Regions from separate parts of the Brevibacterium sp. FAM 27836 genome, predicted to be linked through region 2. Evidence: riboswitches for the same ligand, from Rfam matches in the RefSeq annotation. Region 2 holds a riboswitch; the other holds the start of a gene.
The links. A riboswitch is a leader RNA that binds a small molecule or an ion and turns the genes downstream of it on or off. The one in region 2 is predicted to bind thiamine pyrophosphate.
Positions count from the first base shown of each region.

Region 1: another riboswitch for thiamine pyrophosphate. It lies ahead of thiC (phosphomethylpyrimidine synthase ThiC); the one in region 2 lies ahead of thiM (hydroxyethylthiazole kinase).

Region 1 covers NZ_CP195711.1:1,316,581-1,321,309, forward strand. The annotation lists gene ACSE4D_RS06040 (M18 family aminopeptidase) at 1-1,164, shown strand, start outside; TPP riboswitch at 1,293-1,401, shown strand; gene thiC (phosphomethylpyrimidine synthase ThiC) at 1,397-3,223, shown strand; gene ACSE4D_RS06050 (amidohydrolase family protein) at 3,233-4,024, shown strand; gene ACSE4D_RS06055 (ABC-ATPase domain-containing protein) at 4,056-4,729, shown strand, end outside.
Region 2 covers NZ_CP195711.1:3,045,304-3,050,032, forward strand. The annotation lists gene ACSE4D_RS13625 (NUDIX hydrolase) at 56-499, opposite strand; TPP riboswitch at 490-588, opposite strand; TPP riboswitch at 1,025-1,120, shown strand; gene thiM (hydroxyethylthiazole kinase) at 1,209-2,033, shown strand; gene thiE (thiamine phosphate synthase) at 2,030-2,665, shown strand; gene ACSE4D_RS13640 (ABC transporter substrate-binding protein) at 2,721-3,764, shown strand; gene ACSE4D_RS13645 (ABC transporter permease) at 3,767-4,546, shown strand; gene ACSE4D_RS13650 (ABC transporter ATP-binding protein) at 4,536-4,729, shown strand, end outside.

The DNA of each region.
Region 1 (4,729 bases), 1.7 Mb from region 2:
GATGAGGCGAGCGCATGGGCGTTGACGCCCGGATCCGGCCATTTCGTCGTCCGCGACGGTGCGATCATCGCGTGGATGAATCCCACGACCACCGCCGAGGCAGTCCCCGGGTTCCGCGTGTTCGGATCCCACACGGATTCCCCGGCCTTCAAACTCAAACCCGGGGACGAATACACCGCCGAGGGCATGCGCCAGGTCGGAGTGGAGATCTACGGCGGTCCGCTGCTGAATTCCTGGCTCGACCGGGAACTCGCGTTCGCCGGTCGCCTCAGCCTCGCCGACGGCCGGGTCGTGCTCGCCCGCACCGGTCCGATCGCGCGCATTCCGCAGCTGGCAATCCACCTCGACCGGCAGGTCAATGACGGTCTGGCCTTGGACAAGCAGCGTCACACCGCTCCCGTGATCGGCTTGGCCGATCTCGCCGAGGCCGACGTCATCGAACTGCTCGCCGCTTCCGCCGAGGTCGATCCCGAGGCGGTGGTCGGTCACGACGTGTACACCGTCCCCACCCAGGAGCCGGCGCTTTTCGGTGCACGTGAGGAGTTCTTCGCCTCGCCGAGGTTGGACAACCTTCTGTCCGTCCATGCCGGGGTCACTGCACTGACGAGTCTCGACGCCGACTCGGTCGAAGGCATTGCGCTCTTCGCCGCCTTCGACCACGAGGAGATCGGGTCGAACTCACGCTCCGGTGCGTGCGGACCGTTCCTCGCCGATGTCACCGAACGCATCATCGCCTCTCTGCTGCCGGACTCGACGCGCAGCGACTATCTGGCGTCGCTGGCGGCATCGGTGTGCGTGTCATCGGACGCCGGGCATGCCGCTCACCCGAACTATCCGGAACGCCATGATCCGCATGTGCGTCCCCGCCTCGGCGGCGGTCCGCTGCTCAAACTCAACGCTCAGCAGCGGTACGCCACGGATGCTGTGGGCACCGCAGTGTGGTCGCGGGCGTGCACGGCCGCCGGCGTCGACTACCAAGACTTCGTGTCGAACAATGCGATGCCGTGCGGGTCGACAATCGGTCCGCTCACGGCGACACGCCTGGGCATGACGACCGTCGACGTGGGCCCGGCCCTGTATTCGATGCATTCGGCCCGCGAAATGGTCGCGGTCGCCGATGTCGTCGCCCTCGGCAGAGCCGCGACGACGTTCCTCCAAGGCTGATGCTCCTGCAGAACTGATGCGGCAGCGTCGTTTCGCTGGAGCTGTTGTCCTCCGTGGAGGCACCCTCCGTGGAAGCACCCCCGCCTCGGCGGGGTTTGTCCTCACCGCTGTCGACGTGATACGAATTGCACGACCCCACGGGAGCCCTGCAGAAGGGCTGAGATCGGACTGGATCGTCCGAGACCGTAGAACCTGATCCGGTTGATACCGGCGTAGGAAGCGAGGACTGCAGATGACTGCGTTCACCCCTGAAACACCTGTCCCTGCCACGGCTTCGGCCACCGTGCCCAATGCGAAGAACTCCACGAACGATTTCACGATCGAGCAGTATCCGACGCATTCTCCGGCGTGGCTCGAGGATGCCGAGCACGACATCCGCGTTCCCGTCACCCGCATCGAACTCGAGGACTCCGACGGACGGACCAACGCTCCCGTCCACGTCTACCGCACCGTCGGCCCTGGCAGCGTCCCCGAGGAAGGACTGCCGGCACTGCGGTTCCCCTGGATCGAGGGCCGCCTCGACACCGAAACCTACGCCGCCCGCGGACACCGCATCGCCGATGACGGTCGCGCTGCCGTGCGCCGCGGAGCGCCCTCACAGCAGTGGAGGGGTCGCAAACCGGTCCCACTCCGGGCCAAGCCCGGCCGGACCGTGACCCAGATGCACTACGCCCGGGAAGGCATCATCACCCCGGAGATGCGCTTCGTCGCCCTGCGCGAGCAGTGCGATGTCGAGCTCGTCCGCTCGGAGCTCGCCGCCGGCCGCGCGATCATCCCGAACAACATCAACCATCCCGAGTCCGAACCGATGATCATCGGCAAGGCCTTCCTTGTGAAAATCAACGCGAACATCGGCAATTCCGCGGTCACCAGCTCCATCGCCGAGGAGGTGCAGAAGCTGCGATGGGCCGCGAAGTGGGGTGCCGACACCCTCATGGACCTCTCGACCGGAAACGACATCCACACCACCCGAGAGTGGATCATCCGCAACTCCCCCATCCCCATCGGCACCGTCCCGATCTACCAGGCCCTGGAGAAGGTCGACGGCGAGGCGAACGCTCTGACCTGGGAGATCTATCGGGACACCGTCATTGAGCAGTGCGAGCAGGGCGTGGACTACATGACCGTCCATGCCGGCGTGCTGCTGCGCTACGTGCCGCTCACGGCCAACAGGGTCACCGGGATGGTCTCCCGCGGAGGCTCCATCATGGCTGGCTGGTGCTTAGCCCACCATGAGGAGAACTTCCTCTACACCCACTTCGACGAACTCTGCGAGATCTTCGCCCGCTACGACGTCGCGTTCTCACTCGGCGACGGGCTGCGGCCGGGCTCGATCGCCGATGCCAACGACGCCGCCCAGTTCGCCGAGCTCGACACCCTCGCCGAACTCACCGAACGCGCGTGGGCCCACGACGTCCAGGTCATGGTCGAAGGCCCTGGGCACATTCCGCTCCACCTGGTGCGCGAGAACGTCGAACGCCAGCAGAAGCTCTGCCACGGCGCCCCCTTCTACACCTTGGGTCCGCTCGTGACTGACATCGCACCCGGCTACGATCACATCACTTCGGCGATCGGGGCGACCGAAATCGCCCGCTACGGCACGGCGATGCTCTGCTACGTCACCCCGAAGGAGCACCTCGGCCTGCCCGACCGCGACGACGTCAAGACCGGGGTCATCACCTACAAGATCGCCGCTCACGCCGCCGATGTTGCGAAGGGCCACCCAGGCGCGACTGCCAGAGACGATGCACTGTCGAAGGCACGGTTCGAGTTCCGGTGGCGCGATCAGTTCGCCCTCGGCCTCGATCCGGAGACCGCCGAGGCGTTCCACGACGAGACGCTGCCGGCGGAACCGGCGAAGACCGCCCACTTCTGTTCGATGTGCGGGCCGAAGTTCTGCTCGATGCGCATCTCCCAGGACATCCGTGACACCTACGGCAGTGCCGAGGCGCAGGCCGCGCTGGCAGGCATGCGGGAGAAGAGCCGCGAGTTCCTCGCTGCGGGCGGCACGGTGTATCTTCCCGAGCCGACTGTCGGCCCCCGGGCGCGGGTTCGGTAGGTTGGTTCCATGGGAGAGCTTCAGCGTGCTTTCGACGCGCACCTGCATATCATCGACCCGGATCATCCGCTGATCGAGAACAACGGCTATCTGCCGGACCCGTTCACGGTCGCCGACTACCGATCCCGCCTGCAGAGCCTGGCGGAGGTCGGAGTCGAGGTCGCCGGCGGTGCTGTGGTCTCCGGTTCGTTCCAGGGCTTCGATCAGGGGTATCTCCTCGCCGCGCTGCGCGAACTCGGCCCGAACCATGTCGGCGTCACCCAGCTGCCGGCTGAGACCAGCGACGATCAGATCCGTGCCCTCGACGTCGCCGGCGTCAGGGCGCTGCGCTTCAACATCGCCCGTGGCGGTTCCACCGCTCTCGAGGCTCTCGACACCTTCGCCCGCCGGGTCTTCGACCTCGTCGGCTGGCATGCGGAGCTCTACATCGACGCACGCACCATCGATGCCGAGCTCGCCTCCCGCATCGCCTCCCTGCCGGCTGTGAGCATCGACCACCTCGGCATGCACGCCGAGGGTCTGCCCACTCTGCTGCGCCTCGTCGAGGCCGGGGTGAAGGTCAAGGCCACCGGTTTCGGGCGGGTGGAGCTCGATCCCGCCGAGGTTGTCCGCCGCATCGTCGACACGGACCCGGGCGCACTGATGGTGGGCACGGACCTGCCGTCGACCCGTGCCCGCAGACCCTTCGCCGATGCCGACTTCGCGCTCATCTGCGAAGTCCTCACCGCTTCCGAGGCCGATGCCGTGTTCTGGTCCAATGCGGCGCAGTTCTACGGCATCGGACCCGAAGGGGGCGAGTAAGCAGTCATCTCCGACCAGTAGCATGTGTCCAATGAGTTCACGTCAGTCGAATCTCGCATCCACTCTGCACAGCCTCGACGGTCGCAGCTACGGCAATCTCAAGCAGATCCGCGGCCGTTACAGCTTCGGACCGGTGACGCTTTTCATCGACCGCGTCCAGGCCGATCCCTTCGCGTCACCGTCGAAGGTCCGCGTCCGAGTCGACCGGGCCGATGCCAAGCTCCCGCCGGAACTGACCACCGATCGTGCCGACCGGATCGCTGCGGCCGACTATCTTCTGCGGGCCGGCAACATGATCCTCGCAGACCTCAAACAGCGCGCCCTCATCCTCGGTCAGCCGGGCCAGGAGATCCTCGAGAGGACGAACATCCTCATCGACGATGCCGGCTTCGAGGCACGACTGCTGGTCAATCTGCCGGCCCGCGGTCGGCGCATCCTCGGCCATCAGGCCGCCGACATCCTCACCCGCGACCTTCCGAAGCTCGCCGAAGCACTGTTCCTCTTCGACCGCTGGCCGGCTTCCGGCTCCCCGTCCGCCCACGCCCTGGAGGCGCACGTCCAGCTGCACAGGGATCAGTTGGAACTGCGCGATCACCTCGGCGAGGTCGAGCTGGTCGGATTCATCGGCAATGGTGCGGTCCTGCCGCGTGTCTCCGGGGATTCGGACCGGCCGATGGATGTCGAGACTGCAGTCTCCTTCACCTC
Region 2 (4,729 bases):
AAAAGTAGTTGTCCTCTTTCCGTCGTTCGGTATCATTCAAACGTATTGAGATAGTTCAAGAGCTTTGCGCGAGCCGGAAGGCAGTCTCGGCAACTTCGCGCACATCAAGACTGAGTGCAAGGTCTCCGTGTTCGAGGTCTTCGATTGAAAACCAGCGTGCTTCCAGCGCGTCATCAGCTGCCACGGGTACCCCGGTTCGCCAGTCGCACCGCACCGCGACGAGGACGAAGTGCTGGAGGAGGGTGCCGGAGTCGTCGTGATGGAAGGCATCGACAGCGGTGAACACCTCGCGTGCCTCACCGTGCACGCCGGTTTCCTCATGCAACTCGCGTAGGGCGGCTTGCTGAATTGTTTCGCCGGTTTCGATTTTCCCCCCAGGGAAGCCCCACCGCCCGACATCTGGCGGGTTCGCGCGACGCACCAGCAGCACGTCGCCGCCACGGATGACTGCTGCGATCGTCGCGACGATCGGACGGGACGGAGAGGTGGAAGCACTCACTTGGACATTCCTTCGCTAGTTCGAACTAGAGCAGGTTCGACGGGTGTGATCTCAGCCGCAGATCCCGTGCAGCACCCCGTGTCACGTCACACCAGTCTACCGAGGATTTGTGCTGCTCATCGGTCGCTGGCTCTTTGCGAGGGAACGTTTATCCGAGGTCTTGCGTTCACTCCCGCCGCTTTTTTCGTGTACTGACGGAGGTGCGGGTTCCGTGCAGCAGGAGTGGAGGGCGCCGATGCCGCCGGCCGATCTCACCCGGAGCCCCTCAGAGGCTGGTAGTCCTCAGCGTCTCCGTGCTCCTGCCGACCGCATGGTTTTGTACCAGGATGGGGCCGTGGTCGGCTGCCCGTGTTGGTATTTGATCTTTCTATATGGTCCCTGACACCGTGGGCTGCACCGATCTGGTTCAGTGTCGGCGAATCACCGTCGACAGCCCCCGCCAGGATCTGCCGTGCTCCTGACCATCGGCGGCCCTAGCGTTCCACGGGAGTGCTCCCAGTTGTGGCCGAATGCGTTAGGGTAGTGGGCAGTGACACGGGGTGCCGCACCCAGCGGCTGAGATCACACCCGTCGAACCTGATCCAGTTCGTACTGGCGAAGGGAATGTCCGGATGACTTCAGCGCGTTCGAGATACCGATCCAGGTGTCCGCTTTCGGCGTGCCGTCATGGTGATCGACTTTCTTTCGCAGTGGAAGAAAGCGAGAGTTCATGTCTGTCTCATCATCCGCGGTTCTGCTCGGTGAGCTGAGGGCGCAGACCCCGTTGGTGCAGTGCATCACTAACTCGGTGGTCACGAACTTCACCGCGAACACCTTGCTGGCCATCGGCGCGGCACCGGCGATGGTCGACATCGTCGGCGAGGCCGGACCGTTCGCCCGTGTCGCCGGGGGCCTGTTGGTGAATCTGGGAACGCCGATCCCGGAGCAGCGTGCGGCGTCCGAGGAAGCGGTCGCCGTGGCGAACGATGCGGGCACGCCGTGGGTGCTCGATCCGGTCGCGATCGGGTCGCTGCCCATCCGGACAGCTCTCGCCGAGAAGCTCGCCGCCCAGCACCCGTTCGCGATCCGGGGCAACGCCTCCGAGATCCTCGCGCTCGCGGGGGCCGGAACGGGTGGCAAGGGCGTCGAAAGTGCGGATGAGACCGAGGCGGCCGCACCGATCGCGATGCGGTTGGCGAGAGACCTGCGCACAGTCGTGGCGGTGTCTGGGCCGGTGGATCTGGTCACCGACGGTGAGCGCATCCTCCGGGTTTCAAACGGCGATCTGCCGCTGACGAAGATCACCGGCGGTGGGTGCGCGCTGGGTGCGCTGATCGCGGCATTCGCTGCCATCCGTGGTGAGTTCTCACCGGTCGAGGCGGTGGCTGCTGCGCATGTCGTGTACGGGATCGCCGCTGAGCGGGCCGCTGCAGAGACGGCGGGGCCCGGGTCGTTCGCTGCCCGTCTGCTCGACGCGCTGTACGCGATCAGCGCAGCGGAGGTGAGCGCGTCGGAGCAGGTGCGCGCCGAGACGGCGCCGGGCGGTGGGGCGTGAACCTCGGCATCTACCTGGTGACCGATCGTGCGCTCTGCGGTGAACGGGGCGTGGCGGAGACCGTGCGGGCAGCCGTCGATGGCGGGGTGCGCACCGTACAGCTGCGCGACAAGCATGCCGGCTTCGATGCACATCTGCGTGAGCTCGAACGTCTGGCGGAAGCGATCCAGGGCCGCGCGCTGCTGCTGGTCAACGACCGGCTCGATGTCGCGATAGCAGCGAGAGAACGCGGCATCCCGGTCGACGGGGTGCATCTTGGGCAGGGTGACCCCGCCGTGCGATCGGCGCGCGACGAGTTCGGCCCCGATGCCGTGATCGGCCTGACAGCGAACAGTGACGAGCACCTCGCAGCGGTGACGCATTTACCCGAAGGCACTGTGGACTACCTCGGCATCGGCGTGATCCGCCCCACGGCCACCAAGCCGGACCATCCTCCGGCGCTGGGGTTCGACGGCTTTCGACGCCTGGCGGCCGCGGCGTCGGTGCCCTCGGTCGCGATCGGCGGCATCGGTATAGACGATATCGCCCGGCTGCGCGACGACGGCGCCGCAGGGGCTGCCATCGTCTCCGCGATCTGCGCCGCCGAAGACCCCAAGGCGACCGCGCGCCGATTCGTGCGGGCCTGGGGCTGAGCACGAACCGCCCCTGATTCCCAAACCTCATTCCCCGAACAGAACATGGAGAACCGTGACCATCTCACCCAGATTCCGACGCGCATTGACCGCAGCCAGCGCAATCGCGCTCACCACCGTCGTCCTCACCGGCTGCGCCGGCACCGACAACGATGCCCCGGCCGATGATCAGCGCACGACCGTGCGTTTCGCGCTCGACTGGACCCCGAACGTGAACCATACTGGCCTGTACGTGGCCCTGCACGAGGGGTACTTCGAAGACGCCGGCATCGATGTCGAGATCCTGCCGTTCAACAACAGCAACCCCGAGGTGCTCGTCGACGCTGGTCAGGCGGAGTTCGGTATCAGCTTCCAGGACACCGCCTCCATGTCGATCGCCTCCGGCGCCGACCTCACATCGGTGCTCGCCGTGCAGCAGACGTGGGCGACCGAGGTCGCTGTGCTCGGCGACCGCGACGACATCACTAGCCCCGCAGACCTCGACGGTCTCGTCTTCGGCGGCTTCGACAACCCCGCCGAAACGATCACCATGCAGGGTGTCGTGCAGGCCGCAGGCGGTCAAGGCGACTTCGAGACTGTCGTGCTCGGCACGAGCGCATACGAGGCGCTCTATTCGGGGGACGTGGACTTCACCGTTCCGTTCGTCGCGGTGGAGGGCGTCGAGGCTGAGCAGCGCGGGATCGAGCTGAAGAACTTCGCCTACACCGACTACGGGTTCCCCGACGCCTATCAGGTGATCGTCGTCGGCAACGGTACTTGGCTCGAGGAGAACCCCGATGTGGCGCGCGACTTCGTGCAGGCGCTGGCCCGAGGATATGAGGACTCGATCGCCGATCCGGAGGCGACGGCGGAGATCCTGCAGGAGGAGAACTCCGGTCTGCTCACCGAGCTGGACCTGCTGGTCGCAGGGCAGCAGATGCTCTCCGAAGGCTACATGCTCGATGAGAACGGCGACTTCGGCCTGCAGACCGAGGAGCACTGGAGCGAGCTGGGCGAGTTCCTCTTCGATACAGGGCTGCTCACCGACCGCGACGGGAAGCCGCTCGACGAGCAGCCGGACTGGTCGGAGTTCTTCACGAACGAGTACCTGCAGGACTGATCGTGCGGGCGCGCTCCTGGGCGAACCTGTGGGTGCCGCTCGTCTTCCTCACCGTGCTCGTCGCAGTGTGGGAGGCGGCCGTGCACCTGACCGGGGCGCGCCCGCAGGTGCTCCCCGCCCCGTCCCGTGTCGCGGAGTCGGGATGGGAGCACCGCGCCGCGATCGTCGATCACGCCGCGGCCACGCTCAGCGTGACAGCGGTCGGCTTCGGCGTCTCCCTGGTGTGCGCATGGATAATCGCGATCGCCATCGACTTCTCACCGCTCATGCGCCGAGGCCTCATCCCTCTGCTGGTCGCCTCGCAGACCATCCCTGTCATCGCGATCGCGCCGCTCATGATCATCTGGTTCGGATTCGGGCTGCTACCGAAGATCCTCGTGGTCGCCCTCGTCACCTTCTTCCCGATCACGATCGGCCTCGTCGAAGGCTTCGCACACACAGACCGGGAAGCCTCCGCACTGCTGCGCAGCATGGGGGCGGGGAGGATCCGCGAGTTCTTGCTCGTCAGGCTCCCCTCGGCACTCCCATTGTTCTTCACCTCGCTCAGAATCGGGATCACCTACGCGGTGATCGGGGCGATCTTCGCCGAATACGTCGGCGCGAAAGAAGGGCTTGGAATCTACATGAGCGTGCAGAAGAACGCGTTCCGCACCGACCTCGTGCTCGCCGCAGTCGCCGTCACGGCACTCGTCAGCATCACCCTCTACCTCTCCACCTACCTCATCGAACGGCTCGTCATCCCCTGGCACCTGAAGGAAAGGAGGGCGGCGAATGAGCGCTGAAACCGCGCCCCGCCTCGAACTCGACGAGATCACCCGCGAGTTCCAACTGCGACGCGGTCAGACCCGTCGTGTGCTCGACGCCGTCTCGCTCCACGTGTCACCAGGCGAGCTCGTCTCGATCATCGGGCCGTCCGGGTGCGGCAAGAGCACCCTGTTCAACATCATCGCCGGCCTCGACCAGGC